Regions from separate parts of the Streptomyces sp. NPDC052016 genome, predicted to be linked through region 1. Evidence: predicted binding sites of a transcription regulator. Region 1 holds the regulator's gene; the other holds the start of a gene.
What was found. Region 1 encodes HspR, which represses chaperone genes until heat shock. Its sites were predicted from a motif close to TTGAGNNNNNNNNNCTCAA; they were not measured.

Region 1 (15,257 bases):
AACGGTGTCAGCCGGCGGAGGCCGCCCGCCATCGGGCAGTGACGCACCCTTCTTCCATGTCCCACCATTCCTTGGCCACGCCATGATCGAGCAGCCTCTGCACCTTGGCGAGATCGGCGGTGGGCGGGACGTCCAGGGCGACCATGCCGAAGCGCTCTATGCCCTCGCCGCAGACTCCGAGTTCGTGGAACGCGTTGATCACGCTCTGCCGTGCGGGTCCTGAACCGCCGTCACGGAACACGATGAGGCGGATGGTGCAGTTCTCCGAAGGCCGAACCACTTCGCCGGCCCATCGCACGCCTTCCTCGTCGGGCTCGGTGGCCACGATGTCCCCACAGGCGATGCCTCGGACGAACCAGGGGATGTTGTCGAGCCGTGCGGTGCCGTCGCCTTGGTCGACGGCCCAGAGGCTCTCCACCGACGCCGGGGGCCAGTCGTCTTTGATCTCAAGCCGGAAGTGCACTTTCACGTACGGGCCCTCGGGGTTCGTCATGGTGCCCAGGATGCACAGCCCCGCCGCGCCGGCCGCAGGTGGGTGGGGTCGTCAGACTCGCTACAGGCCGCGGAGCGCCTCGTGGAGATCGCCGTAGGCGCTCCAGCAGGTGACGCTGCCGTTGTCGTTCAGGCTGCCCATGGTGGGGCCGACCAGGCGGGCCGGTGGCGACACCTGGCTGGTGAGTCGCAAGAGAAAAGGGGCTTCCCGGTAGTTCCGGGGAGCCCCTTCGTGTGCGGCGGCGGTCGGGTGCCGGCAGGGTCAGAACGTGCCCAGCTTGACGATCGACAGCAGCGCGACGAGCTGGATCGCGCTCGCGCCCAGCGCCTTCGGCCACGGCAGGTCGTGCGACCGGCTGACCATGAGCGTCAGCAGGGCCCCGGCCGCCACCCAGGTCGCCCAGCCCAGGACCTGGACGAACGACGCGTCGCCGCCGAGGAACATCGCGACGATCAGACGGGGTGTGTCCGTGAGGGACATGATCAGCATGGAGAGGCCGACCGTGGGCTGCCAGGCGCCGTCGCCGCCGAGCTGGCGGGCCAGGGTGTGGGTGACCACGCCCAGGACGAAGGAGCTCAGCACCATCGCGACGGCCGTCGTCAGGACGATCGGGATCGCGTTGGAGAGGGTGGCGTTTATCGCGTCCTCGCGCGTGTCGTCGAAGCCGAACACCGCGAGCAGGCCGTAGAGGAAGGTGACGATGAGGGCGGGGCCCCACAGCGTGTAGTCCCGCATCCGCAGGAACGTCTGGCCGGGAGAGAGGACGACGCCCCGCAGCAGCTCCTTCCAGTGCAGGCGCGGACCGATCGGGCCCGAGGGGGCCGCGGAGCCGGCGTGGTAGGTCTCGCCCTGGCTGTACTGCTGGTGGTCGTCGATCGAGAACGCCTGCGTGTGCCCCGGGTTGTTCGCGGCGTACGGGTCATGGGCGCCGGGGGCGTACGGGTCGGGGCCGCCGCCGAAGTACTCCGGCTCGCCGCCCTGGCCGCCGTAGCCGCCGCCCTGGCCGTTGCCGGCCGGGGGCCACTGGCCGCCGCCGCTTCCGCCGCCGTACGGGGGCTGCTGGCCGCCGCGGTACTGCGGCCGCTGCTGCGGGTACGGCTGCTGCGCCGACGGGTAGCCGTACGACGGCCCCTGGGGCGTCTGCTGCCCGTACGGAGGGTCTTGGGGTCGCGCTTGCGGGGCGCGGCCGTCCCGGCCGCCGCGTCCGATCCTGAATCCAGCCACGTCATCGAACGTACCTGGTCCCGAGAAGTGACGTGCGGGGCCGGGGCCTTCGCGCACGGCTTTGCGGCCGACCTGTGACATCCCCTAAGGGGGACCCGTACGACTCCTGTGGGACCGGTCCAACTCCCGAGGGAACCGCGTCCGACTCCCGAGGGACCGCGTCCAACTCCCGAGGCACCGCGTCCCACTTACGCCGACGCCCCCCTGTCCGCACGGGACAGGGGGGCGTCGGACCGGCGCCGTCGGCGGCGGTCACTTGACCGGCTGCGGCTCCGGCTCGCTCTCCGTCTCCGACGCGCCCGCCGGGGGCTCGTCGTCGACCGGGGTCTTGACCGACTCCAGGAGGAGCTGGGCGACGTCCACGACCTGGATGGACTCCTTGGCCTTGCCGTCGTTCTTCTTGCCGTTCACGGAGTCCGTGAGCATGACGAGGCAGAACGGGCAGGCCGTCGAGACGATGTCGGGGTTGAGGGAGAGGGCCTCGTCGACGCGCTCGTTGTTGATGCGCTTGCCGATCCGCTCCTCCATCCACATCCGCGCGCCACCGGCGCCGCAGCAGAAGCCGCGCTCCTTGTGGCGGTGCATCTCCTCGTTGCGCAGGCCCGGGACGTTGGCGATGATCTCGCGCGGGGGCGTGTAGATCTTGTTGTGGCGGCCCAGGTAGCAGGGGTCGTGGTAGGTGATGATGCCCTCGACCGGGGTCACCGGGATCAGCTTGCCCTCGTCCACCAGGTGCTGGAGCAGCTGGGTGTGGTGGATGACCTCGTAGTCGCCGCCGAGCTGCGGGTACTCGTTGCCGAGGGTGTTGAGGCAGTGCGGGCAGGTGGCGACGATCTTCTTCGCCGACTTCGGCTTGCGGGACTCCTCGGTCACCTTGCCGTCGTCGTCCATCTCCTCGCCGAAGGCGGCGTTGAGGGACATGACGTTCTCCATGCCGAGCTCCTGGAACAGGGGCTCGTTGCCGAGACGGCGGGCGGAGTCACCGGTGCACTTCTCGTCGCCGCCCATGATGGCGAACTTGACGCCGGCGATGTGCAGCAGCTCCGCGAAGGCCTTGGTGGTCTTCTTGGCGCGGTCCTCGAGGGCGCCGGCGCAGCCGACCCAGTACAGGTACTCGACCTCGGACAGGTCCTCGACGTCCTTGCCGACGACCGGCACCTCGAAGTCGACTTCCTTCGTCCACTCCAGGCGCTGCTTCTTGGCCAGGCCCCAGGGGTTGCCCTTCTTCTCCAGGTTCTTGAGCATCGTGCCCGCCTCGGACGGGAACGAGGACTCGATCATGACCTGGTAGCGGCGCATGTCGACGATGTGGTCGACGTGCTCGATGTCGACCGGGCACTGCTCGACGCAGGCGCCGCAGGTGGTGCAGGACCACAGGACGTCCGGGTCGATGACGCCGTTCTCCTCGGCGGTGCCGATCAGCGGGCGCTCGGCCTCCGCGAGAGCCGCGGCGGGCACGTCCTTCAGCTGCTCCTCGGACGCCTTCTCCTCGCCCTCCATGGTCTTGCCGCCGCCGGCCAGCAGGTACGGCGCCTTGGCGTGGGCGTGGTCCCGCAGCGACATGATCAGGAGCTTGGGGGACAGCGGCTTGCCCGTGTTCCAGGCGGGGCACTGCGACTGGCAGCGGCCGCACTCGGTGCAGGTCGAGAAGTCCAGCAGGCCCTTCCAGGAGAACTGCTCGACCTGGGAGACGCCGAAGACGTCGTCGTCGCCGGGGTCGGAGAAGTCGATCGGCTTGCCGCCCGAGGTCATCGGCTGGAGCGCGCCGAGGGCGGTCTCACCGGTGGCGTCGCGCTTGAACCAGATGTTCGGGAACGCCAGGAATCGGTGCCAGGCCACACCCATGTTGGTGTTCAGGCTGACCGTGATCATCCAGATCATGGTCGTGCCCAGCTTGATCATCGCGAAGAGGTAGACCAGGTTCTGCAGCGTGGCCACGCTCAGGCCCTCGAAGGCCAGGATCAGCGGGTACGAGGCGAAGTACGCGGCCTCGTAGTGCTCCACGTGGTGCAGCGCGCCCTCCAGGCCGCGCAGCACGTAGATGGCCAGGCCGATGGTGAAGATGACGTACTCGACGAAGTACGCCTGGCCCATCTTCGAGCCGGCGAAGCGGGACTTGCGGCCCGGGCGCGAGGGCAGGTTCAGCAGGCGGATGACCATCAGCGTGACGATGCCGACGGTGGTCATCGCGGCGATGAACTCGATGTACAGCTCGTACGGCAGGAAGCCGCCGATCACCGGCAGCGTCCAGTCGGCCTGGAAGAGCTGGCCGTACGCGGTGATGATCGTCGGCGGCAGCGTCAGGAAGCCGATCGCCACGAACCAGTGGGCGACACCGACGATGCCCCACCGGTTCATGCGCGTGTGGCCGAGGAACTCGCGGACCAGTGTCACGCTGCGCTGGTAGGGGTTGTCGGTCCGGGTACCCGCGGGGACCGGCTGGCCCAGCTTGAAGTACCGGACGAACTGGCCGATGGCGCGGGCGAGCAGGGCCACGCCGACCACGGTCAGGGCCAGCGACACGATGATCGCGGCGAGTTGCATGGGGGCTCCTCGGGCCTGCGAGGGGAGATCACATTACTAAGCGGTAACTTATTCAGTCCGTCTGAGACTACCCCTATCTTCCGACGCACTGTAGCCGGGGCCGGGGTGATCTGAGTCGCTGAGGGTTGCCTCAGAAAGCGGACCATCCCGACCGTGTTATTCGTACCAAATTGGTACATTAATGACTAATTTATGTCCGTGCTCTACGGGATCGCCGCCGCCACCACCGCCCTGCTCCTCACCGCCGTCCTCGCGGCGCTGCTGCGCGTGCCCGCCCTGCGCGTCGGGCTGGTCGACCGGCGGCAGCGGCAGCGCCGGGTGGCCCTGTCGGGAGGAGTGGCCGTCGTGGCCGTGACGTGTCTCGTCGCGTCGGCAGGGGACTGGACGGGTCTCGCCCCGCTGGGGGCGGGGATGGGGGTGCTGCTCGCCACGGCCGGCGCGGTCGCCGGGCTGGGCCTGGTCGCGGACCTGTGGCGGCTGAAGGCGCGGTTCCTGGTGGTCGGTACGGCGATCGCGGCGGCCTTCGTCGTCCCGTACGGCGACACCGGCGTCGTCGCGGGAGTCGCCGCCGTCGGCTGGGTCACCTGCGTCGCGCTCGCCTTCCGGGCCCTCGACCACGCCGACGGCGTGGCCGGGACGGTGGGCGTCGTCACCTCCTTCGGCGTGGGGGCGTGCGCGGCGGCCGAGGTGATGGACGGGCTCACAGTGCTGCTGAGCGTGCTCGCCGCCGCGCTGACCGGCTTCCTGATGCACAACTGGCCTCCCGCGCGCGTGGCGCTCGGCGGGTGCGGCGCGCTGTTCGCCGGCTTCCTGCTGGCGGCGGCCGCGGTGACCACGCGCGCGGGGCAGGACGCGGTGGCCGGCGCGGGCGTGCTGTTCGCGCTCACCGCGGTCGCCGCGGCCGACGCCCTCCTCGTCCTGCTGGCCCGGCGCACGGCCGGGCGCCCACTGCTGCGGCGGGCGCCCGACCATCTCGCCCACCGGCTGCGGAGGCTGGGTCTCACCCCGCAGGGGGCGGCGATCCTCATCGGTGTCGCCGCCTTCGCCGGGGTACTCGTCGCGGTGCTGGTGCACAGCGGCCTGCTCGACCGGCAGGCCGTGCTGTGGGTGGCGGGCGGCGCCCTGGTCGTCGTCCTCGGGCTGTGGCGGGTGCCGGTGTACGCCCGTCAGGGTGAGGGGCCCGGGCGGCGCGCGGCGGAGAGCGCCGTGCGGCGGGCGACGGAAGGCGCGGCGCGGCGGGCAGGAGGCGGTGCCGCGCGGCCCGTGGAGAGCGCCACCAGGCGCCCCGGGGACGGTGGCTCGCAGCGGCAGGCGGACGGCGCCTCGCGGGCCCGAGGGCGGGCGCGGCGTCAAGCCGTGTCCTCGGTGCAACCCCCTCGCCGGTCGGTCGAATCACCCGTAAGAGCACCCCGCCGTATGGCATCCTCGCAGGTCAGCGGTTCCTTGCGTGTAAGAAACGGATAAGAGTTGAGTCCTGCCGACTCAGGTCTGTTGACCCAGGGGTGAGCCTCGTGCACACTTGAGTCCGTTCCACTCAAGTCAGCTGGAGGAAGATCACCATGGCACGTGCGGTCGGCATCGACCTGGGCACGACTAACTCCGTCGTCAGCGTTCTGGAGGGCGGCGAGCCCACCGTCATCACCAACGCCGAGGGTGCCAGGACCACGCCGTCCGTCGTCGCCTTCGCCAAGAACGGCGAGGTGCTGGTCGGCGAGGTCGCCAAGCGCCAGGCGGTCACCAACGTGGACCGGACCATCCGTTCCGTGAAGCGTCACATGGGCACCGACTGGAAGATCCAGCTGGACGGGAAGGACTTCAACCCGCAGCAGATCTCCGCGTTCATCCTGCAGAAGCTGAAGCGGGACGCCGAGGCCTACCTGGGCGAGAAGGTGACCGACGCGGTCATCACCGTCCCCGCCTACTTCAACGACTCCGAGCGCCAGGCGACGAAGGAAGCCGGCGAGATCGCCGGTCTCAACGTCCTCCGCATCGTCAACGAGCCCACCGCGGCCGCGCTCGCCTACGGCCTCGACAAGGACGACCAGACGATCCTCGTCTTCGACCTCGGTGGCGGCACCTTCGACGTGTCCCTCCTGGAGATCGGCGACGGCGTCGTCGAGGTGAAGGCCACCAACGGTGACAACCACCTCGGTGGTGACGACTGGGACCAGCGCGTCGTCGACTACCTGGTCAAGCAGTTCCAGTCCGGTCACGGCGTGGACCTCAGCAAGGACAAGATGGCCCTGCAGCGTCTGCGCGAGGCCGCCGAGAAGGCGAAGATCGAGCTGTCCTCGTCCACCGAGACCTCGATCAACCTGCCCTACATCACCGCGTCCGCCGAGGGCCCGCTGCACCTGGACGAGAAGCTCACCCGCGCCCAGTTCCAGCAGCTGACCGCGGACCTGCTCGAGCGCTGCAAGACCCCGTTCTTCAACGTCATGAAGGACGCCGGCGTCTCCATCAACGAGATCGACCACGTCGTCCTCGTCGGTGGCTCCACCCGTATGCCCGCCGTCGCCGAGCTCGTCAAGGAGCTGACCGGCGGCAAGGAGGCCAACAAGGGCGTGAACCCGGACGAGGTCGTCGCCATCGGCGCCTCGCTCCAGGCCGGTGTCCTCAAGGGTGAGGTCAAGGACGTCCTGCTCCTCGACGTGACCCCGCTGTCCCTCGGCATCGAGACCAAGGGCGGCATCATGACCAAGCTCATCGAGCGGAACACGACGATCCCGACCAAGCGGTCCGAGATCTTCACCACCGCCGAGGACAACCAGCCGTCCGTGCAGATCCAGGTCTACCAGGGCGAGCGCGAGATCGCGGCGTACAACAAGAAGCTCGGGATGTTCGAGCTGACCGGTCTGCCGCCGGCGCCCCGCGGCGTCCCGCAGATCGAGGTCTCCTTCGATATCGACGCCAACGGCATCATGCACGTGACCGCGAAGGACCTGGGCACGGGCAAGGAGCAGAAGATGACCGTCACCGGCGGCTCCTCGCTGCCGAAGGACGAGGTCGACCGCATGCGCCAGGAGGCCGAGCAGTACGCGGAGGAGGACCACCGCCGCCGCGAGGCCGCCGAGGCCCGCAACCAGGGCGAGCAGCTGGTCTACCAGACCGAGAAGTTCCTCAAGGACAACGAGGACAAGGTCCCCGGCGAGATCAAGACCGAGGTCGAGGCCGCCGTCGCCGAGCTGAAGGACAAGCTCAAGGGCGAGGACACCGGTGAGATCCGCACGGCCACCGAGAAGGTCGCGGCCGTCTCGCAGAAGCTGGGCCAGGCCATGTACGCCGACGCCCAGGCCGCGGGCGGTCCCGAGGGTGCCACCGCCGGTGGCGCCAAGCCCGCCGACGACGACGTCGTCGACGCCGAGATCGTGGACGACGAGCGCAAGGACGGTGCCGCGTGACGGAGGAGACCCCGGGCTTCGAGGAGAAGCCCGACGTCCCCTCCGGCGCCACCCCCGACGACGCCGAGCCGAAGGCCGACTCCTCCGCCTCGGCGGAGGGGGCGGCCCCGGCCGGGGACGCGAACGAGACGGCCGGGCTGGTGGCCCAGCTGGACCAGGTGCGCACCGCGCTCGGTGAGCGCACCGCGGACCTCCAGCGCCTCCAGGCCGAGTATCAGAACTACCGCCGCCGCGTCGAGCGCGACCGGATCGCGGTCAAGGAGATCGCCATCGCGAACCTCCTGACCGAGCTCCTGCCCGTGCTCGACGACATCGGCCGCGCGCGGGAACACGGCGAACTCGTCGGCGGCTTCAAGTCCGTCGCCGAGTCGCTGGAGACCGTCGCGGCCAAGATGGGCCTGCAGCAGTTCGGCAAGGAGGGCGAGCCCTTCGACCCGACGATCCACGAGGCGCTGATGCACAGCTACGCGCCGGACGTCACCGAGACGACGTGCGTGGCGATTCTGCAGCCCGGGTACCGGATCGGCGAGCGCACCATCCGCCCCGCGCGGGTGGCCGTGGCCGAACCCCAGCCCGGGACCCAGACGGTCAAGCCGGCCGAGGAGAACGACACGGCGGCCGACGACAAGGAGAGCGGTGGCCCGGACGAGGGCTGAGCTTGAACCGATGAGAGAGGAGGGACGTCGAGGATGAGCACCAAGGACTTCATCGAGAAGGACTACTACAAGGTCCTCGGCGTCCCCAAGGACGCCACCGAGGCCGAGATCAAGAAGGCGTACCGGAAGCTCGCCCGCGAGTTCCACCCGGACGCCAACAAGGGCAACGCCAAGGCCGAGGAGCGCTTCAAGGAGATCTCCGAGGCGAACGACGTGCTCGGCGACCCCAAGAAGCGCAAGGAGTACGACGAGGCACGCGCCCTCTTCGGCAACGGCGGCTTCCGCCCGGGGCCGGGCGCGGGCGGCGGCTCCTTCAACTTCGACCTGGGCGACCTCTTCGGAGGCGCCCAGGGCGGCGGGGGAGCCGGCGGCTTCGGCGGCGGACTCGGTGACGTCTTCGGGGGCCTGTTCAACCGCGGTGGCACCACGGGCGCCCGCACCCAGCCCCGGCGCGGGCAGGACATCGACACCGAGGTCACCCTCAGCTTCACCGAGGCGATCGAGGGCGCGACGGTCCCGCTGCGCATGACCTCACAGTCCCCCTGCAAGGCCTGCTCCGGCACCGGCGACAAGAACGGCACGCCGCGCGTGTGCCCGACCTGCGTCGGCACGGGACAGGTGGCGCGGGGTTCGGGGGGCGGCTTCTCGCTCACCGACCCCTGCCCGGACTGCAAGGGCCGGGGCCTGATCGCCGAGCACCCCTGCATGGAGTGCAAGGGCAGCGGGCGGGCCAAGTCCTCCCGCACGATGCAGGTCCGCATCCCCGCGGGCGTCACCGACGGGCAGCGCATCCGGCTGCGCGGCAAGGGCGCCCCCGGTGAGCGCGGCGGCCCGGCCGGCGACCTGTACGTCGTCGTCCACGTCGACCCGCACCCGGTCTTCGGCCGCAAGGACGACAACCTCACCGTCACCGTGCCCGTCACCTTCGCGGAGGCGGCCCTGGGCGGAGAGATCCGCGTTCCCACCCTCGGCGGCCCGGCGCTCACGCTGAAGCTGCCGCCCGGCACGCCCAACGGGCGCACCATGCGCGCACGGGGCAAGGGCGCGGTCCGCAAGGACGGCACCCGCGGCGACCTCCTGGTCACCGTCGAGGTGAGTGTTCCGAAGGACCTGTCGGGGAAGGCTCGTGACGCGCTGGAGGCGTATCGCGAGGCGACCGCGGGTGAGGACCCGCGGGCGGAGCTGTTCGAGGCCGCGAAGGGAGCTTGAGAGTGATGGACGGCCGTCGACGAAACCCGTATGAACTGACCGAGGAGACCCCGGTCTACGTCATCTCGGTGGCGGCCCAGCTCTCCGGCCTGCACCCGCAGACGCTGCGCCAGTACGACCGCCTGGGCCTGGTGTCCCCGGACCGCACCGCCGGCCGGGGCCGCCGCTACTCGGCCCGCGACATCGAACTGCTGCGGACCGTCCAGCAGTTGTCGCAGGACGAGGGCATCAACCTGGCCGGCATCAAGCGGATCATCGAGCTGGAGAACCAGGTCGCCGCGCTCCAGTCCCGTGTCGCGGAGCTGGAGGCGGCCCTGGACGGCGCGGCGGCGGCCATGCAGCAGCGCGAGGCCGCGGTCCACGCCTCCTACCGCCGCGATCTGGTGCCGTACCAGGAGGTGCAGCAGACCAGCGCGCTGGTGGTGTGGCGGCCCAAGCGACAGTCCTCGGACTGACGCCGGGACACCGCGCGTGAGGGGCCCGGGAGGCGAACTCCCCGGGCCCCTCACGCATGTGCGGGGTCAGCCGGGCCAGTGGTCGTTCAGCACGTGGGGGCGGTGGTGCGGGCCCGGTCCGGACCGATTCGACCGTACCCGGGCACGGAGAAGGGCCCGGAGGCGTGATCCTCCGGGCCCACAAGCCGATGGCGGGACGTCAGGCGTGCGAGGAGCGGCGGCGGCGGACGCCGAGCCAGGTGGCGGCCCCGCCCAGGACGACCAGGGCGGCGGCGAGGACGGCGTACCTGCCCGCGCCGGAACCGGTGTCGGCCAGCGAGCCGTTGACGGTGGTCGTGGTCGTGGTGGTGTGCGTCGTGGCGGCGGCGGCCGGTGTGGTGGACGCGGACGCCGACGGGGTCGCGTCGGCGGACGCGGACGGGGACTGCGACGGCTGCGTCGACGGGGTGGCCGACGGCGAGCTCGGGGCGGTCTTGGCCGGGCCGGCCGTCACCGTGGTCGGGATGCCGTTGAAGCCGTAGCTGTCACCCATGGAGAACAGCGCCTCCAGCGGCACCTCGGTGTCCTTCTTGATGTCGGTGTTCTTGCCCAGGGAGAGGTACAGCTTGATGCTGTTCCTGCCGGAGGCGGCGCCGAAGCCCTTCGGGATGACGGGCAGCTCCCACATGCTCGGCTGGGTCTCCTCCAGCTTCACGATCCTGCCGCCGACCTCGGCCTCCAGGATGAAGTCGGGGTTGCCGGCGCCCTGGCGGAAGTCCTGCGCGGAGACCGTGCGGCGCAGCTCGGCGGGGAACTCGCCGGGTCCGTTGGCGACGGCCTCGAGCGTCAGGCCGGCGCGCTGGCCCGGGCGGGCGACGACGTTGTTGTCGCGCACCCAGGTCAGGTCCAGCGTGCCGGGCTTGATCTGCGGGTCCGTCTTGAAGACGGCGGTGTTGTGGGCCGGGTCGTCGTTCACGTCGCCGACCAGCGCTCCGGCGGTCAGCGTGAAGTCGCCGTCGTTGGTGGGGTAGCCGGCGCCGAGTCCGACGGTGACCTTCCAGGTGTACGTGGTCTTGGCCGGGATGGAGAAGTTGTCCGCGGGGCTGCCCGTGGCCGGGAAGAACAGGCCCTGGAAGGAGCCGTCCTGCCGGCCGACGAGGGACTTGGTCGGGGGCGCGTCGAGCGGGGTCACGTCGAAGACGACGGAGTCGGCCAGGAGCGGGCTCGGACCGTCCGGCGTACCGGGCAGCCAGGCCAGGAACTCCTGCGCCTCGGTCGAGGAGTTGGTGACCGTCAGGGTCGTCGACTGTGTCGTCCCGCCGCGCTTGAGCAGGCCCTCCGGGGTGGGCGCGCCCAGCGTCATCGTCAGCGGCGCGCCGCTCGCCTTGTCGGCGGCGAAGGCGGTCACCGGGACGAGGGCGGTACCGGCGACGGCGGCGACGACGGTGGTCGCGGCCAGGGTGCGGAAGCGGCGGGCGGCGACGGGACGGGCGGACGCGGCGGACGCGGACATGGCGGATTCCCCCAGGAATCGCTAGGGGCGCACTGCGGTGACGGGCGACCGTGGCGGCAGTGAGCCGGGTGAGACGAAAGAGGAACGGACCGGCGCGCACGACGTACGGGATACGGATCGGCCGACCGGTGCCGGGACGCACTGAGACGAGAGAGGTGCCCGCGTCCGGCCGGTCCTGCTTTCCCCCCGGCGGCCCGCGGTGCACTCATCTTCACCCACCCCCCGTGCTTGATCAATCGTCGCTTCGTCACCACTTCGCAACAGCGCCGGAAGTGGTGATTCCCCAGGTCACGGGCGCATTACGGCAGGCGGCCGGTCGCGGCGTGCAGGCGTGGCGAGCGCGACGGCCGGCGCGACTGAGGCCCGGTTCCCGCGGATCGTTCCGTCCGTGCGTCTCGTGCGGGTCCACGTCCATGCGGTCGTCTGCTCGGACACGGGGCGGCCGGACGGTCCGTCATGGCCGCGACGCGCGAGCAACGGGGTTGGTTGTGCGCTTTTTTGCCGTTCCGTGAACTCCCGTTGGATGGAGGGCCCGTAAAGAGGGGCGGGAGAGGCCTCCGCCTCGTCTCCATGCGTCTTCACGTGCTAAGCGGAGTGTGATGTTGTTACTTCGTTAAGTAGGTCGGCTTGACGTCGGTGGTCACCGACGCGTTGGCTTTTCAGACACCTGGGTCACCATGTCGCACCCATGTCCGAAACGCACCTGAAGTGAGCCCTCGAATGCGCCGTCGTATCGCCATGGCCGTGGCCGCATCCACGCTGTCCCTCTCGCTCGCCGGCTGCGGGATGCTGAGCGCGACGGAGGAGGCCGGCGAGGCGACACCGACCAAGGGCAACGACATCACCGTGGGCGTGCTGATGCCGGAGAAGACGAACACCCGGTACGAGCAGTTCGACTACCCGATCATCAAGGCGAAGATCGCCTCCCTCACCCAGAACAAGGGCAAGACCGAGTACGCCAACGCGGCCGCGGACCCGGACACCCAGGTGAGCCAGATGGAGCGGATGATCGACGAGAAGGTCGACATCATCCTGCTGGACGCCGTCGACGCCGAGGCCATCGCGGACACGGTCCAGAAGGCCAAGGACGCGGGCATCCCCGTCATCGCGTACGACCGGCTGGCCCAGGGCCCGATCGACGCGTACGTCTCCTTCGACAACGAGCTGGTCGGCGAGGTGCAGGGCCGCACCCTGGTGGAGGCCCTGGGAGCGGCCGACACCTCCGACAAGATCGTCATGATCAACGGCTCGCCCACCGACCCGAACGCCAAGCAGTTCAAGGACGGCGCGCTGTCCGAGCTCAGCGGCCGGGTGACGATCGCAGCGTCCTACGACACCAAGGCGTGGAGCCCGGAGGTCGCCGAGAGCCACATGGCCGAGGCGATCGACAAGATCGGCAAGAGCAACATCGCGGCCGTCTACTCCGCCAACGACGCCATGGCCGGCGGCATCATCAAGGCCCTGAAGGCGGCGGGTGTCAGCGGCGACGACCTGCCCCCGATCACGGGCCAGGACGCTGAGCTGGCCGGGGTGCAGCGGATCGTCAGCGGCGAGCAGTTCATGAGCGTGTACAAGCCCTACCCGCAGATGGCGGAGGCCGCCGCGGAGATGGCCGTCGCCAAGGTCCAGGGCCGCGACATCCAGTTCGACGCCCTCACCCGGGACAGGGTGGACAGCCCTACTCACAAGGACATCCCGGCGCAGTTGGTCACCGTGGTGGCGCTGCAGAAGAGCAACATCAAGAGCACCGTCGTCGCGGACGGCATCTACGAGGTGTCCGACATCTGCACCGCGAAGTACGAGGCCGCCTGCCGGGCCATCAAGCTCAACTGATCCGGTGACGACGAGAGGGGGGCACGCGCCGCGCGTGCCCCCCTCTCGTGCGTCGGCTCACCGGTCACGTCTCTGCGCCGCCCAGCAGGGCGAGCCGGTGGCGGACGACGGCGGTTGACCGCGGGGCCCGTCGTCGGCGGCCAGGAGGTCGAGCAGGGCGCCCCGGAGCGCCGCCAGGGCGGCGTGCGGCGGACGGCGCCCGTCCTCGCCGTCCCTCGCGGGCAACGGCTGACAGGACGCGAGGACGTCGGGCCGGTCCCGCACGCCGGAGCCGACGGCGGAGGCGGGCGGGCGCGGCGAGGGTCGCCGGGCCGTGGGTGAGCGCGTACCGGCGGGCGGCCGCCGGCGGCTCGACCTGCCGGGCGGACGGGTGTGTCGCTTCCCGGGACACGGAGCTGTCCTAAGGTCACGGAAACGGTCGCTCCAGTGGCGACCGGACGTGGTGGCCGAAGGGACCGGGAGGGCAGCCATGCCGCAGCAGGACCAGCAGCCGAGGGTCGTCGTGCGGCGCGCCGGCCGGCCCGGCGACCTGGGGTGGGTCGTGATGGCGCACGGCGAGGCCTACCACCGGCAGTTCGGCTGGAACACCGACTTCGAGGCCCTGGTGGCCAGGATCGTCGCCGACTACGCCACCGGGCACGACCCGGCCCGGGAGGCGGCCTGGATCGCCGAGGCCGACGGTGAGCGCGTGGGCTGCGTCTTCCTCGTCGCCGGCGACGAACCGGGCGTGGCCCGGCTGCGCATCCTGCTCGTCACCCCGGCGGCCCGGGGGCTCGGCCTCGGCACCCGCCTCGTCGAGGAGTGCCTGGCCTTCGCCCGCGCGGCCGGCTACCGGCGGGTCACGCTGTGGACCAACGACGTGCTGGCGTCCGCCCGCAGGATCTACCAGGGCGCCGGTTTCACGCTCACCGACGAGGAGCCCCACCACAGTTTCGGCCACGACCTCGTCGGCCAGACCTGGACCCTCGACCTGTAACGGGGCTCAGGGGGCGTCCCGACGCACGCCCGGCCCCCGGGGAGGGCCGGGACCGGTCCGGCCGGGCCGGTGACCCCCCAGCTTGTTGCAGTGCGGGCGGCGGAGGCCGGGAGATACCCGTACGAACAGGTGGTTTTCCGAGGCGCCGGCGGACGGAGCCGTGTTGCGGACCCGGTCCGGGGCCGCGCATAGTTGCGCTGCGGAAGAGGCGGACAGCGGGGGTGGGATGGGCGATGGCCGGGCACGGGGCGGAGGAGCATCCTCACGGTGCTGACCGACTGTGCGAGGCCGGGGATCGCGTGTATTCCCGGGCCGTACGGCGGGGCCGTGTGCGGCGCAAGGACGCCGAGCCGGTGCCCTGCCTGCTGGAGCTCGCCCTGCTCCATCCGGACCCCGACGACATGGACTGGCTGGTGCCGACCTCCCCGCAGGAGGTCATGACCCGGCTGCTGCGCGGGCTGTACGACGAGGTCAGCGCGAGCCAGCGGCGCATGGGCTCGGCGGTGGCCGCCTTCGAGTGGTACTCCGGCCTGGGCCCCGCGCGGGTGCCGACGGCCGGGGAGGGGGCGGCGATCCGCGTCCTGGACGGCGCCTCCCGCATCCAGGCGGCCCTGGACCAGGCGACCGAGGCGTGCACCACGGAGGTGCTGACGGTCCAGCCCGGCGGCATCCGGCGCGAGCACGAACTGTCCGAGGGGCTGCACCGGGCGCTGGCGCTGCGCGGGCGGGGCGTGCGCATGCGGGACCTGTACAACCACGTGGCCCGGCACGGGCAGGGCCTGCTCAACTACCTGGAGCTGATGGGCACCGCGGTCGAGGCGCGGACCCTGGACGAGGTCATCGACCGGCTGATCCTCTTCGACCGCACGGTCGCCTTCATCCCCGCGAACGCCGACCGCACGATGGCGCTGGAACTGCGGCACCCGGCCCTGATCGCCTACCTGGCCACCGTCTTCGAACGCCTGTGGCGGCTC
Region 2 (15,257 bases), on a different contig from region 1:
GCTCGCTGTAGGGGGACCGCTCCGGGTCCCGGGTGAACATCTGCACGAGCTCACCCTTGCCGGCCGAGACCAGGACGAGGTCGTAGGCGCGGGAGAAGTAGTCGAGGTCGGAGACCGCGGCGCCGTGGATTACCAGCTGGCCGCCGCGCTGCGCGAAGATCTCCATCCAGCCGGCCATCTTCACCCGCTGGTCGACCGACTGGGCGAACCCGTCGAGCCGGCCCAGCCAGTCGATCGCGCGCTGGGTCGGGCCCGGGTCGTGCGAGCCGGGGGCGGCCACCGAGACGCCGAGTCCTTCGATCTTCGGGGCCTGGGACTCCCAGAAGTTCAGCTGGAGATCACGCTCGTGCTGGAGGGCCGTGTGGAACATGCACTGCGTCGACATCACCCGGCCGGAGCGGATCTCGTCCGCGGTCCGGTTGGACATCAGGGTGACCTCGTACCCGTGCGACTGGAGTCCGAGGGCGAGCTGGAGGCCGGACTGGCCGGCTCCGACGACGAGTATCTTCCGCATGCGGGGGTGTCTCCTACTCGGGGGTTTCGTCGAGCGCGTGGCCCACCAGGGCCAGGAGGGTCTCGATCACGGAGATCCGGCGACGCGCATCCATGATCATGACAGGTATGTGCGCGGGGATCGTCAGCGCCTCCCGGACGTCCTCCGGTTCGAACAGCTCACTGCCGTCGAAGTGGTTGACCGCGACGACGTACGGCAGCCCGCAGCTCTCGAAGTAGTCCAGCGCCGGGAAGCAGTCCTTCAGGCGCCGCGTGTCGGCCATGACGACGGCGCCGATCGCGCCTCGCACCAGGTCGTCCCACATGAACCAGAACCGCTGCTGGCCCGGCGTGCCGAACAGGTAGAGCACCAGGTCGTCGTCGAGCGTGATGCGGCCGTAGTCCATGGCGACCGTGGTGGTGACCTTCTCCGGCGTGCCGGTGAGGTCGTCGGTCTCCTCGCTGGCCTCGGTCATCAGCGCCTCCGTCTGGAGGGGCGTGATCTCCGAGACGGTGCCGACCAGGGTGGTCTTGCCGACGCCGAACCCGCCGGCGACCACGATCTTCGTGGCGATGGGGGCACGCGTGCGGTCCGTCTGCCAGGGCTGCAACGTCTCGTCGGGTTCGGGCTCGACGACGGGGGAGACGCCACGAGCGGCGTCAGAGACGACGGAGTCCACTCAGCACCCTTTCCAGCAGAGCGCGGTCGGGACGGCCCGTACCGTGACCGGTCCCGGTGCCGTACACACGGATCTTTCCCTGGTCCGCGAGGTCGCTGAGGAGCACCCGGACCACGCCGAGCGGCATCTTCAGCAGCGCGGCGATCTCGGCCACCGTACGCATGCGGCGGCACAGTTCGACGATGGCCCGCAACTCCGGCATCACCCGGGTGGTCAGGGACCCGTTCGTCAGTTCCTTGCGCTCATCGGGCGCCTCGAGTTCGGCCGTGGTCGCCACGAACGTCTCGACGAGGAGGACGTGCCCGAAGCGGGTACGGCCGCCGGTGAGCGAGTAGGGGCGCACGCGGGCCGGCCTGCGGTCGCCGCCGCGCACGGGCAGATGCTGCTTCCGGCTCTGCTGCCTCTTCGGGGCGTCGCTCATCGGGCACTCCCCGCCGACTCCGACTCCAGTGATTTCCGCAGCTCGCTGCGGAGTTCGGGGGTGAGGACGTGTCCGGCCCGGCCCACGAAGAGCGCCATGTGGTAGGCCACCACGCTCATGTCGCAGTCGGCGGAGCCGTGCACGCCGAGCAGCGAGCCGTCGCTGATCGACATGACGAAGAGGCTGCCCTCGTCCATGGCGACCATGGTGTGCTTCACCCCGCCGAAGTCCATCAGCTTGGCGGCGCCGATGGTGAGGCTGCCGATGCCGGAGACGATGGTGGCGAGGTCCGCGGAGGAGCCGCGCGGGCCGGCGGGTTTCGCTCCGCGGGCCGGGCGGGCCGCGTCGACGGTGGTGTCCCCGCGCGAGCCGGTCCGAGCGTGGGCGAGACCCGGGTCCGAGGAGAGGAGGAGCAGGCCGTCGGAGGAGACGACCGCGACGGACTGGATGCCCGGCACCTCCTCCACGAGGTTGGTCAACAGCCAGTGCAGGTTACGGGCTTCACTGCTCAGTCCGAAGGTACTGGGCGCGGTCAACTACTTGCCTCCTCGACTGTGCCCCCCGTGTCTTCTTCGGCGTGTGCGTGTGCTTCTTGAGGTGACGGTGTCTTGGTCTGTGCCGTCTGTTCGGCGATCTCCGCCTCCACGTCGCGGTAGCCGGCGACCGCCCCCCGGCGGAAGCCTCCCAGGCGGCGGCGGAGGGCTTCCGCGTCCACGGATCCGGGCCGACGGTGTGGAGCCGGGGCGGGAGTGGTGATCTTGGGTGTGCGCTTGGGGAGGCCCTTGTCGGTGAGGACGTCCTCCGCAGGGTTCGGGTCCCCGAGGTCCGGGTCCCCGGTGTTCGGGGTGTCCGGTGCTTCCGTGGCGTCCGGGGTGCGGGTGTGTTCCGCCTCGGCGTCGCCGTCGGCGTAGTCGTCACCGGCACCACCCGTGCGGCGCCCGCCCTCGGGTGCGGGCGACCCTTGTGGGGCGTCCCCTCCGTCGGCGGCCGCGGCTTCACCCGCGGCGAGGCCCTCGGCCATCGAGCCGGTGGTCGTGTGGTCCTCAGCCTCAGGGCCGGTGGCCGTCCGGTCCGTGGCTGCCGTGTCGGCCGCCGTGCCGTCCCCGTGCGTCGGCTCGGCGCCGGGTGCCCGCTCGTCTCCCGCTCCGTCCGCTTCCCCCTGCGGCGTCGGGATCAGGAGTTCCATCGTCGTCTCGGCCGGGGTTTCCGGCTCCGCCTCGCGTACGGCCTTCTCGGCGAGGGCGACCAGCGGGTCGCCGGTTCCCTCGGCGCGGCCCGGGAGGACGTTGGAGTTGGCCTCCGCGTCCGCGCCGGGCAGGGAGAAGGCCTGGGCGCCGGCGGACGCCGGTGCGGACGTCGGGACGGCGGCCCCCGGGGCGGTGGCGAGCAGCGGGGCCGGGAGGACGACGACCGCGGCGATCCCGCCCTGCTTCTGGTCGCGCAACTGCACCCGTACCCCGTGCCGGTGGGCGAGGCGGGCCACGACGTACAGGCCGAGCCCGAGCCCTTCCTCGCCCTCCTGGTCGTAGGGCGTCTCCGGGTCGAATTCGGTGAGGCGGCCGTTGAGGCGGGTCAGGCGCTCCTCGGTCATGCCGATGCCCTCGTCCTGGACGGAGAGCATGACCTCGCCGTTCTCCAGGAGCCAGCCGGAGATCTCGACGGGCGTGTCCGGTGGGGAGAACGAGGTGGCGTTCTCCATGAGTTCGGCGAGGAGGTGGCTCAGGTCGTCGGCGGCGAAGCCGGCCACGTGCGCGTGCGGGGGGAGGGCGGAGATACGGACGCGTTCGTAGCGTTCGATCTCGCTGACCGCCGCCCGGACCACGTCCACCAGCGGGATCGGGCCCGCGTGCTGCTGGACGTGCTCGGTGCCCGCGAGCACCAGCAGGTTCTCGCTGTGCCGGCGCATGACCGTGGCGAAGTGGTCGAGCTTGAAGAGGGTGGCCAGGCGGTCGGGGTCCTGCTCGCGCTCCTCCAGGCCCTCGATGACGGCCAGCTGGCGTTCGACCAGGCCGAGGGTGCGCAGGGAGAGGTTGACGAAGGTGCCGGTGATGCTGGAGCGCAGCGCGTCCAGGCGGGCGGCGGCGTCGGCGAGTTCGGCGCGCAGTTCCTCACGGGCGTCGGCCATCTTCTGGCGCTGCCCCACGAGGTGCTTGCGGTCGGACTCCAGGGTGGCGACGCGCTCGTGGAGGGCGACGGCGTGCTCGTGCAGGGCGTTGACGGAGCGGACGACCTGGGCGAACTCGTCGTTGCGGCCGGTGAACCGCACCGGTTCCTCGGCGGCCGGGTTCTCGGCGCCGGCCAGCCGGGCGGAGCCGAGCCGCAGCACCGCCAGCGGGCGGGTGAGGCTGCGGGCCATGGCGGTGGCGATACCGACGGCGACCAGCATCAGGGCGCCGAGGACGGCGATGCGGATCTCCAGCGCGGTGACGTCGTCGTCGCGCAGCTGGGCGAGGTCCTTGGTGCGGCGGTCGTAGAGGGAGGACTCGACGCCCCGCATCAGGTCGACGCGGGCGGAGAGCGCGGCGTCCAGCTTCTTGGTGCCGGTGTCGAGCTCGTCGTCGCTCAGTTCGGGCTGGTCGGTCAGGCGCGTCAGGTACTTCTCGGCGGTCTCGACGTCGCCGCCGGTGACCGTGGAGTCGTAGGAGTCGACGGCCTGCTGCGGGGCGCTCTCGCGGAAGGCGGCCAAGGCCGCGTCGGAGCGCAGCCGGGACTGCTGCGCGGCGGCGGTGAGGGCGTCGCGCTTCTCGGTGTCGGCGTCGGAGGAGACGGTCACGGTGGACGACTCGCCGGTGACGGGGTCGTAGACGTCCTCCGTGGACGTCGGGACGTTCAGCGCCGCGAGCAGCAGCCCGCGGGCCGCGGCGGCCTGCTGGACGGCGGTGTCGAGCTCGGCGAGGGCGTGGGCGCCGGAGCCCGCGCGGGGCGGCATCTGCTCGGCGAGCCGCTCGGCGAGCCCGTGCAGCGCGGTGATCGCGGCCGAGTACGCCTGGTGCGCCTCGAGCGGCGTGCTCTTGCCGGTGAGGGCCGCCTGGCGAACCGAGGCGATGGCGTCGAGTTCCTCGCGGAGCGCGGCGGGCGTGTCGGTGTCGGCGGTCAGCTCGCGCACCTGCCGGTCCACCCGGGCGCTGCTCTGCGCCGAGGGCGCCTCGGACTTGGTGCGGCCGGCCGCGACGTAGGTGGTGACCTCGTCGCGCTCGTCGGCGATGGCCTGGGCGAGGACGAGGGCGTCCTGGGTCCGCTCGGCCAGCGTCACCAGGTCCTGCGAGTCCTTCAACTGCCCGGAGGCCGCGAGGATGGAGGGAGCCCCGGCACCGGCGATGGCGGCTGCCACCACGGCGACCGCAACGATCAGCCGGTTGCGTACGTGGGTCGGACGGCCCTTGCCGACAGGGGTGCGCTCCGCGCCCCCCTCGGAGGCCGTCTGCCTGCCTGTGCGCCGAGGCCGCGTCTTCTGCACCGGTGCTCGCATTCCTGACTCGTGTACCCATGGGCCGGATGACGCCCCGTCAACTGGTGCGTACGTCCGGTACGGTCCCCGACCCTCCCAGTGCCGGTGGGCAGGGTTCGCGCAACGCCTGCCCCGCCACCCGAAGGAGTGAACCTCGGGAGGGAGTTGGCGGGCAAGTTCCTCTGGCGCGTGCGACGGCCTTGCGCGGAGCGCCGGTTGGACGTGGGCGGCGGGCTTTGGCAGTATTCGCCGCCACGCCTTCCCGGAGTGCTTCATTCTCTCCCAAAACAGGCGTCTGACCTGGGAGGGTGCGCCCAGCCGGGGAGCGTTGCCAGCCTTTCGCGAAGGGTGTGGAGGGGTCGTGCAGACTGGCTGGATGCGTACGGAACTTGTCTCGGAGCCCGGCGATCGCGCCCGCCCCAACGAGGACTTCGCGAGTATCGGACTTCCCGCCTCCGGACAGGGCGGTTCGCTCGTCCTGCTGGACGGGGTGACGCCGCCGCGAGGCGGCACGGGCTGTCTGCATTCGGTCCCCTGGTACACCGCACACCTGGGCGGCGCCCTGACCGAACTGACCGTTTCGTCGCCGGATGTTCCCCTGGCCGAGGCGCTCGCCCGCGCCATCGCGCGTACTGGTGAGGCGCACGCGGAGACTTGTGACCTTTCTCACCCGCGCACCCCTCAGGCAACGGTGGTCCTCGCCCGCTGGTCCCCGGAGACGGTCGAGTATCTGGTGCTGTCCGACTCGGCTCTCCTGCTGGCGGCCCCCGACGGCGCGGTCACCCCCGTCCTCGACGACCGCCTCGGCCTCCTCCCGCCCGGCCTGCTGGCGAGCGAGGAGATCTGCGACGCGCGTGCCCGCAACAAGGAGGGCGGCTTCTTCACGGCCGCCGCGGATCCGACGGTCGCCGCCCGCGCGGTCACCGGCGCCGTCCCGCGCACGGCGGTGACCGCCCTGGCCGCCCTCACGGACGGGGCGACGCGCTGGGTGGAGAAGTTCCGCGAGGGCGACTGGACGGACCTGTTCACCTACGTCCGCAAGGAGGGCCCCCGGTCCCTGGTGGAGCGCGTACGGGAGCTGGAACGGGCGGACGCCGGGCGGGCGTTCCTGGGCCGCAGCAAGAGACACGACGACGCGACGGCGATCTTCGTGGAGCTGTGAGCCCGTCGTCCTGCGAGGCCCTCTAGCACCCTGGGCCGTTGAGAACCCTTGGCCGTTGAGCACCCTTGGCCATTTAGACCCCTGGGCCGTTGAGGCCCGGCCGCATAAACCTCGGCCATGAGGCCCGGCAGCTGATCCCCCCTGGTTCTGCAGCCCCGCCGCGCGAACCCTCGGCTCTGTGGCCGGCCGTGTGAACCTTCGGCTCTGTGGCCCCCGCCGCATGAGCCCGGCCTGCTGGGCCTTCGCGGAGGCCTTGTCGGACGGCCTACTTGGCCATGCCCTGGTTCAACTGCTGGAGCAGCCGCGCCAGCTCCGCGACCTCGCCGCGGTCCCAGTGCGCGAGCTGGCTGACGTAGCGCGCGCGGCGGGCCTCGCGGACCCGGCTGACGCGGGTGCGGCCCTCCTCCGTCAGGTCGACCAGCCAGGCGCGTCCGTCCGCCGGGTCCGGCTCGCGGGCGATCAGGCCGAGCTCCTCCAGTGCACGGAGCTGGCGGGACATGGTGGCCTTGCCGACGCCGATGTAGGCGGCGAGCTCGGTGGCGCGCTGGCGGCCGCACTCCTCCAGCCGCACGAGCAGTCCGTACGCCGCGGGCTCCAGGTCGGGATGGACCTCGCGGGCCATCTCCCCCTGGTTGGCGCGGGCGCGGCGCAGCAGCACCGTCAGCTCCCGCTCCAGGGACAGGAACTCCTGGTCCACACCTCGCGGCGGCATCTCGGGGGCAGCCCCGTGCTCGTCGCCGTTTCCGTCCTCGTGCACGTCAGCGCTCCTGATCCGGTTCCCACGACGATTCTACGTGCGTAGCTGCTCGGGCCGGGCAGGAGCGGCGGCGGACCCGCGGGGTGCGAGCGGCTGACCCGCGGGGACGAGCGGCGGCGGCCCGCGCGGGAACCGTGCGCCGGCTCGTGTCCCGTCCGCAGGGGCGGGGGCCCGGGCCTCCCACACGGGACCCGGGCCTCCGCTGTCCGATGGCGTCCGTCACGCCGCCACCGGAACCTCCGGCGTCGCGCCGTTCGTGGCCGGCGCGAGGGCCAGTTCCAGGACCTGGCGGACGTCGGTGACGGCGTGGACGTCGAGCTTGTCCAGGACCTCCGCGGGGACGTCGTCCAGATCGGGTTCGTTGCGCTTGGGGATGACGACCGTCGTGACGCCGGCGCGGTGGGCGGCGAGCAGCTTCTGCTTCACGCCGCCGATGGGGAGGACCCGGCCGGTCAGGGAGACCTCGCCGGTCATCGCCACGTCCGTGCGGACCAGGCGGCCCGACAGGAGGGACGCCAGGGCCGTCGTCATCGTGATGCCGGCGCTCGGCCCGTCCTTGGGCACCGCGCCCGCCGGGAAGTGGATGTGCACGCCCCGGTCCTTGAGGTCGCCGACGGGGAGTTCCAGCTCGGCTCCGTGGCTGCGCAGGAAGCTCAGCGCGATCTGCGCCGACTCCTTCATCACGTCGCCCAGCTGGCCGGTCAGGGTCAGGCCCGCCGCACCCGTCTCCGGGTCGGCCAGCGACGCCTCGACGTAGAGGACGTCGCCGCCCGCGCCCGTGACCGCCAGGCCCGTCGCCACACCGGGCACCGAGGTGCGCCGCTCGGCCGGGTCCTGGGCGGACTCGGGGACGTGGTGCGGCCGGCCGATCAGCCCGCGCAGGTCGCCGTCGGTGACGGTGAACGGCAGCTCCCGCTCGCCCAGTTCGTGCTGGGCCGCGATCTTGCGCAGCAGCCGGGCGACGGACCGCTCCAGGTTGCGCACACCGGCCTCGCGGGTGTACTCGCCGGCCAGCTTGCGCAGCGCGCCCTCGTCGAGGGTGACCTCGTCCTTGTCCAGGCCCGCCCGCTCCAGCTGGCGCGGGAGCAGGTGGTCGCGGGCGATGACGATCTTCTCGTCCTCGGTGTAGCCGTCGAGCCGGACCAGCTCCATACGGTCGAGCAGGGCCTCGGGGATGGCCTCCAGGACGTTGGCGGTGGCGAGGAAGACGACGTCCGACAGGTCGAGCTCGACCTCCAGGTAGTGGTCGCGGAAGGTGTGGTTCTGCGCCGGGTCCAGGACCTCCAGCAGGGCCGCCGCCGGGTCGCCCCGGAAGTCGGAGCCCACCTTGTCGATCTCGTCGAGCAGGACGACCGGGTTCATCGAGCCGGCCTCCTTGATGGCACGGACGATCCGGCCGGGGAGCGCGCCGACGTAGGTGCGCCGGTGACCGCGGATCTCCGCCTCGTCGCGGACACCGCCGAGGGCGACCCGGACGAACTTGCGGCCCATGGCGTGGGCGACGCTCTCGCCGAGGCTGGTCTTTCCGACGCCGGGCGGCCCGACCAGGGCCAGGACGGCGCCGCCGCGCCGGCCGCCGACGACGCCCAGGCCCCGCTCGCTGCGGCGCTTGCGCACCGCCAGGTACTCGGTGATCCGCTCCTTCACGTCCTCCAGGCCCGCGTGCTCGGCGTCGAGGACCGCCTTGGCGCCCTGGATGTCGTAGGCGTCCTCGGTCCGCTCGTTCCACGGCAGTTCGAGGACGGTGTCGAGCCAGGTGCGGATCCAGGAACCCTCGGGCGACTGGTCGCTCGCCCGTTCCAGCTTGTCGACCTCCTTGAGGGCGGCCTCGCGGACCTTCTCGGGCAGGTCGGCGGCCTCGACGCGGGCGCGGTAGTCGTCGGACTCCTCGCCGTCCTTCTCGCCGTTGAGCTCGCGCAGTTCCTTGCGGACGGCTTCCAGCTGACGGCGCAGCAGGAACTCGCGCTGCTGCTTGTCGACGCCCTCCTGGACGTCCTTGGCGATGGTCTCGGCGACGTCCTGCTCGGCGAGGTGGTCGCGCAGCTGCTGGGTGGCGAGCCGGAGGCGGGCGACCGGGTCGGCGGTCTCCAGCAGCTCCACCTTCTGCTCGGTGGTCAGGAAGGGCGAGTAGCCCGAGTTGTCGGCGAGCGCCGAGACGTCGTCGATGGCCTGGACGCGGTCGACGACCTGCCAGGCGCCGCGCTTGCGCAGCCAGGCGGTGGCCAGCGCCTTGTACTCCTTGACCAGTTCGGTGACGTGGCCGGGCAGCGGCTCCGGGGTCTTCTCGTCGATCCGCGTGCCCTCGACCCACAGCGCCGCACCGGGCCCCGTGGTGCCGGCGCCGATCTTCACGCGGCCACGGCCGCGGATCAGGGCGCCGGGGTCACCGTCGGCCAGCCGGCCGACCTGCTCGACCGTGCCGAGCACACCGGTGCTCGCGTACGTGCCGTCGACGCGCGGCACCAGGAGGACCTTGGGCTTCCCGGGCTCCGACCGGGCGGCGGCCTGGGCGGCCTCCACGGCGGCGCGTACGTCGGCGTCGTTGAGGTCCAGCGGAACCACCATCCCGGGCAGCACGACCTCGTCGTCGAGCGGCAGCACAGGCAGGGTGAGCGGTGTGAACGCTGCGGACTCAGCAGCCATGATCTCCCCTTAGGCAGTCAAGTTGAGTTATGCCGACTCAATGCACAGGAGCCTTCCGATGTTCCCGGGACGCCGTTCGCTGTCAGCGATCACGTCTGCCGAAGCGGCCCTACGGCGGCATATCGTCCTGCAAGTAATACCTGAACAGCCGAATCACCTCTTACGGAGTTGCTGTGGGCGGGATCGTACGGGCCTGGGTGGACGGGTGGGTCGTGTCGCGCGGGGCCGCTCCGCCCACTCCGGAACCCTGGGGGTTCACCGTCGACGTCGGACAGCCGGAGCAGGTGTCCCGGCACGTCTTCGCCTCGGTCGGCGACGACGTCGACGAGGCGAAGGTGCGCGAGGTCGCGGCCGGCGTGACCGGGGCCGGGGTGTGGCTCAAGGTGTTCCGGCACCCGGCGGCGGTCGGAGGATGGCTGGGCCGGGGCTGGTGGGTGGACCCCGACCCCGGCTGGCTGATGAGCGTGCCGCTGCGGTCGGCGGCGGACCCGGTGGAGGCCCCGGAGGGCTACCGGCTGCGCATCTGGACGCGTGGTGGCGTCACCCACGTACTGGTCGCCGCGCCCGACGGATCCTTCGCCGCGCGGGGCCAGGTCGCCCCGACCGGCGCGACCGCCGTGCTCGACCGGATACAGACCGCTCCGGGGCAGCGACGCCGCGGGCTGGGCAGCGTCGTCGTGCGGACCCTGGAGGCCGTGGCGGCGGCCGAGGGCGCGCGGACCGGAGTCCTGGCCGGGACCCCGCCGGGGCGCGCGCTGTACGAGTCGCTGGGGTGGCGGGTGGTGGCGCCGATGACGAGCGCGAGGTTCACGGGGGCGGACGGCGGGACCGAGGACGCCGGGACCTGACGCGGGTCCGGCCGCGGGTCCGGCCGCGGGTCCGGCCGCGGGTCCGGCCGCGGCGCACGACCGGGGGCCGCCCGCCGGCGCCGCACCCCCCGCCCAGGCTCCCGCACCCGGCCCCGCGACCGCCTGTGTCCCCGCCCGGGATCACGCAACCCCGGCCCCCGGCTCCCCCACCGCCGCCCCCAGGGCCACGCCCCACCCCGATCCCCGGCGCGATCGGATGCCCGCAGTCGGTCGGCTGGTCCGTGAGGGCGACCGGGTCCGCGAGGGCGACCAGGTCCTGGAGGAGCATCACGCCGAGCACCGCGAGCAGCGGCCACCGCGCCCACGGCGTCAGCAGCCCCGCCGACGCGCCGGCACTCGCGGCGACGCCGAAGCTGACGCCGTGGTCGAGGCGGTGCAGGGAGTTGTCGGGAAGGTGGCCCACGAGGACGGCGACGCCGACGGGGACCTCGGTCGCGAGCGTGGCGAGGACGTGCCCGAGCAGGAAGACGCAGGCCGTGCCCCTGGTCCCCGGCGTCAACGCAGCTCCCCGCTCACCCCGTACGAACGGCCCACAGGAAAATCCCCGACCCCGCGTCAGGGCCGGTGCAAGGATGGAAGGATGCCCGTCTCCCACGACTTCCACGAAGCCCCCGAAGTCCTGGACCGTCGCGAGGGCCCTTACGGCGAGGTCGTGCTGCGCCGGCACGGGGAGCTGCTCCAGATCATCGCCAACGGCTGCTTCCTGATGGACACCTCCGACGGCCGCTCGGAAAGGCTGCTCGTCGACGCCGCCCTGACCGCGCTGGACGACCGACCCTCCCCCGACGTGCTGATCGGCGGCCTGGGCGTCGGGTTCTCGCTCGCGCATGCCGCCGCCGATCCCCGCTGGGGCCGCATCACCGTCGTGGAGCGCGAACCGGCGGTCGTCGACTGGCACCGCCGCGGCCCGCTGTCCGCCTTCTCCGGCCCCGCCCTCGCCGATGCGCGCACGGAGATCGTGGAAGCGGATCTGGTGGATTACGTCAATGAGACATCCGCCACGTTCGACGCGCTGTGCCTCGACATCGACAACGGGCCCGACTGGACCGTCACGGAGGGCAACGGCGGGCTCTACTCGCCGGCCGGACTCGCAAGCTGCGCAAGGGTGTTGAGACCCGGCGGTGTCCTCGCCGTATGGTCCGCACGGCCGTCTCCGGAATTCGAGGGAACCTTGGGGAATGCCGGGTTCCAACAGGTGCGTACCGAAGAGATCCCGGTTGCCCGAGGAGTGCCGGACGTCGTGCACCTCGCCGTCCGACCTGGATAGCAAAGCCGAGGTGACTCCGGGTACGTTTCATGCCTGACGCCGGTCATTTACGCGTCAACCGCAGTCATGCGCACACAAGGGATCACCCCACTGGTCCCGGAAAAGCACACCTCAGGGGCGGGCGATGGAGCAGACACACACCTCGCACAACGGCACGACGACGGCGACCCCGGGCGCGCAGCGACGCGTTCTGGTGGTCGAGGACGATGCGACGATCGTCGACGCCATCGCGGCCCGCCTGCGCGCCGAGGGATTCCTCGTGCAAACGGCGGGAGACGGCCCGGCGGCCGTCGACACCGCGGAGGCCTGGCAGCCCGACCTGCTGATCCTCGACATCATGCTGCCCGGCTTCGACGGTCTGGAGGTCTGCCGCCGTGTGCAGGCCGCCCGCCCGGTACCGGTGCTGATGCTCACCGCGCGCGACGACGAGACCGACATGCTGGTCGGGCTCGGCGTGGGCGCCGACGACTACATGACCAAGCCGTTCTCCATGCGGGAGCTGGCGGCACGCGTGCACGTGCTGCTGCGCCGCGTGGAGCGGGCCGCCATCGCGGCGGCCACCCCGCGCTCCGGCATCCTGCGCCTCGGCGAGCTGGAGATCGACCACGCGCAGCGCCGGGTACGGGTGCGCAGCGAGGACGTGCACCTCACGCCCACCGAGTTCGACCTGCTGGTCTGCCTGGCGAACACCCCGCGCGCGGTGCTCTCCCGCGAGCAGCTCCTGGCGGAGGTGTGGGACTGGGCGGACGCCTCCGGCACCCGGACCGTCGACAGCCACATCAAGGCGCTGCGCCGGAAGATCGGCGCCGAGCGGATCCGCACGGTGCACGGCGTGGGGTACGCGCTGGAGACCCCGACGCCATGAGCGGCGGGCCGGACGCACCGAGAGGCCCCGGGGAGCCCTGGGGCGGGGTACGCCCGTTCTCGATCAAGACCAAGCTGGGGGCGCTGGTCGTCATCTCGGTGCTGATCACCACCGGGCTGATGATGATCGCCATGCGCACCGAGACCGAGCTGCGCTTCATCACGGTCTTCTCGATGATCGCCACACTGCTCATCACGCAGTTCGTGGCTCATTCGCTCACCGCGCCGCTGGACGAGATGAACACGGTGGCCCGGTCGATCTCGCACGGGGACTACACGCGCCGGGTGTCCGAGAACCGCCGTGACGAGCTGGGCAACCTCGCCCAGACGATCAACGTCATGGCCGACGAGCTGGAGGCGCAGGACCGTCAGCGCAAGGAGCTGGTGGCCAACGTCTCGCACGAACTGCGCACACCCATCGCGGGTTTGCGCGCGGTCCTGGAGAACGTGGTCGACGGCATCGCCGAGGCCGACCCCGAGACCATGCGCACGGCCCTGAAGCAGACGGAGCGGCTCGGGCGCCTCGTGGAGACGCTGCTGGACCTGTCCCGCCTGGACAACGGCGTGGTACCGCTGCGCAAGCGGCGTTTCGAGGTGTGGCCGTACCTGTCCGGCGTGCTGAAGGAGGCCAACATGGTGGCCTCCGCGCGCGCGACCATGGGTTCCGGCGGCAGCCACACGCGGACGGACGTCCATCTGCACCTGGACGTCTCCCCGCCGGAACTGACCGCGCACGCGGACCCGGAACGCATCCACCAGGTCGTCGCCAACCTCATCGACAACGCCGTCAAGCACAGCCCGCCGCACGGCCGGGTGACGGTGAAGGCGCGGCGCGGTCCGCTGCCGGAGTCGCTGGAGCTGGAGGTCCTGGACGAGGGCCCCGGCATTCCGCGCTCGGAGTGGCACCGCGTCTTCGAGCGGTTCAACCGGGGAGCCGTCCGCCGGCCGCACGGTCCGGGCAGCGACGGCGGCACGGGGCTGGGGCTCGCGATCGCCCGCTGGGCGGTCGATCTGCACGGCGGCCGGATCGGAGTGGCCGAATCCGAGCGGGGTTGCCGGATTCTTGTCACTCTCCCGGGAGAGCCATCTTTGCCAAGTTGACGTAAAGTTCGAGCCGGAGCCACAAGATCCACGTGCGTCCGCGCTGACGAACAGCTGATGGACACGTGTGATCAGGCAGAGCACCGGCGCAGGCCGGCCCGGGTCCGCACGCTCGGCGTGCGCGACCTGCATCAACGCACCCGTTTCCGAGGGCAACCGCGCTTGTTTCCCGCCATTTCAACCCCCGAAACACGCTTTTTGATGTGACATACGCGACGATGGAGCGGCCCGGCCTGACCTTCACCCTCCGGGAGGCGTAGCCTTTATTCCCGCTGTCCATCACCTTGTGAAGCGGAAGAGGGCGGTTGCCGCCGTGTCGCCACAGTCCCCCAGTAACGCATCGAGCATCTCGACCGACGCCGACCAAGCGGGCAAGAATCCCGCTGCCGCGTTCGGTCCGAACGAGTGGCTCGTCGACGAGATCTATCAGCAGTACCTCCAGGACCCGAATTCGGTAGACCGTGCCTGGTGGGACTTCTTCGCCGACTACAAGCCGGGGGCCGCCAGCGCTCCGGCTCCGGCGGGTACTGCGGCCGCGGGGGCCGCAGGGACCACCACGCCCGCGGCACCCGCCGCGCCGGCCGCTCCGGCCGCTCCGGCCCAGGCCGCCCCCGCGGCCCCGGCTCCCGCGCCCGCCCCGGCCGCCCCCCGGCCCGCGGCCGCCGCTCCGGCTCCCGCGAAGCCCGCCCCGGCCGCCAAGCCGGCCGCGAAGGCCCAGCCCGCCTCCGAGGCCCCCGACGGCCCCGAGTACGTGACGCTGCGCGGCCCGTCCGCCGCGGTCGCCAAGAACATGAACGCGTCGCTGGAACTGCCGACCGCCACCTCGGTCCGCGCCGTCCCGGTGAAGCTGCTGTTCGACAACCGCATCGTCATCAACAACCACCTGAAGCGCGCCCGGGGCGGGAAGATCTCCTTCACGCACCTGATCGGCTTCGCGATGGTGCAGGCCATCAAGGCCATGCCGTCGATGAACTGGTCGTTCGGCGAGAAGGACGGCAAGCCGACCCTCGTCAAGCCGCCGCACGTCAACCTCGGCCTGGCCATCGACCTGGTGAAGCCCAACGGCGACCGCCAGCTCGTCGTCGCCGCCATCAAGAAGGCCGAGACGCTGAACTTCTTCGAGTTCTGGCAGGCCTACGAGGACATCGTCCGTCGCGCCCGCGACAACAAGCTGACGATGGACGACTTCACCGGCGTCACGGTCTCCCTGACCAACCCCGGCGGCCTCGGCACCGTCCACTCCGTGCCGCGCCTGATGCCCGGCCAGTCGGTGATCATGGGCGTCGGCTCCATGGACTACCCGGCGGAGTTCCAGGGCACCAGCCAGGACACCCTGAACAAGCTCGGCATCTCCAAGGTCATGACGCTCACGTCGACCTACGACCACCGGGTCATCCAGGGCGCCGCCTCCGGCGAGTTCCTGCGGGCCGTCGCCAACCTGCTGCTGGGCGAGAACGGCTTCTACGACGACATCTTCGAGGCGCTGCGCATCCCCTACGAGCCGGTCCGCTGGCTCAAGGACATCGACGCCAGCCACGACGACGACGTCACCA

Region 2: the regulator HspR is predicted to act here: its motif matches at 9,626-9,644, upstream of lon (endopeptidase La).

Annotation. Positions count from the first base shown of each region.
Region 1 covers NZ_JBIUBX010000023.1:2,761-18,017, forward strand. The annotation lists gene ACIHAR_RS26635 (DUF4265 domain-containing protein) at 8-493, opposite strand; gene ACIHAR_RS26640 (hypothetical protein) at 554-685, opposite strand; gene ACIHAR_RS26645 (Yip1 family protein) at 755-1,798, opposite strand; gene ACIHAR_RS26650 ((Fe-S)-binding protein) at 1,970-4,261, opposite strand; gene ACIHAR_RS26655 (MraY family glycosyltransferase) at 4,454-5,725, shown strand; gene dnaK (molecular chaperone DnaK) at 5,821-7,662, shown strand; gene grpE (nucleotide exchange factor GrpE) at 7,659-8,318, shown strand; gene dnaJ (molecular chaperone DnaJ) at 8,352-9,527, shown strand; gene ACIHAR_RS26675 (heat shock protein transcriptional repressor HspR) at 9,533-9,982, shown strand; gene ACIHAR_RS26680 (hypothetical protein) at 10,182-11,474, opposite strand; gene ACIHAR_RS26685 (substrate-binding domain-containing protein) at 12,195-13,307, shown strand; gene ACIHAR_RS26690 (GNAT family N-acetyltransferase) at 13,777-14,283, shown strand; gene ACIHAR_RS26695 (LuxR C-terminal-related transcriptional regulator) at 14,517-15,257, shown strand, end outside.
Region 2 covers NZ_JBIUBX010000034.1:34,152-49,408, forward strand. The annotation lists gene ACIHAR_RS34335 (styrene monooxygenase/indole monooxygenase family protein) at 1-514, opposite strand, end outside; gene ACIHAR_RS34340 (ATP/GTP-binding protein) at 528-1,172, opposite strand; gene ACIHAR_RS34345 (DUF742 domain-containing protein) at 1,153-1,593, opposite strand; gene ACIHAR_RS34350 (roadblock/LC7 domain-containing protein) at 1,590-2,129, opposite strand; gene ACIHAR_RS34355 (nitrate- and nitrite sensing domain-containing protein) at 2,126-5,050, opposite strand; gene ACIHAR_RS34360 (protein phosphatase 2C domain-containing protein) at 5,418-6,203, shown strand; gene ACIHAR_RS34365 (MarR family transcriptional regulator) at 6,469-6,960, opposite strand; gene lon (endopeptidase La) at 7,180-9,603, opposite strand; gene ACIHAR_RS34375 (GNAT family N-acetyltransferase) at 9,777-10,451, shown strand; gene ACIHAR_RS34380 (rhomboid-like protein) at 10,411-10,971, opposite strand; gene ACIHAR_RS34385 (spermidine synthase) at 11,053-11,739, shown strand; gene ACIHAR_RS34390 (response regulator transcription factor) at 11,864-12,604, shown strand; gene ACIHAR_RS34395 (ATP-binding protein) at 12,601-13,704, shown strand; gene ACIHAR_RS34400 (multifunctional oxoglutarate decarboxylase/oxoglutarate dehydrogenase thiamine pyrophosphate-binding subunit/dihydrolipoyllysine-residue succinyltransferase subunit) at 14,018-15,257, shown strand, end outside.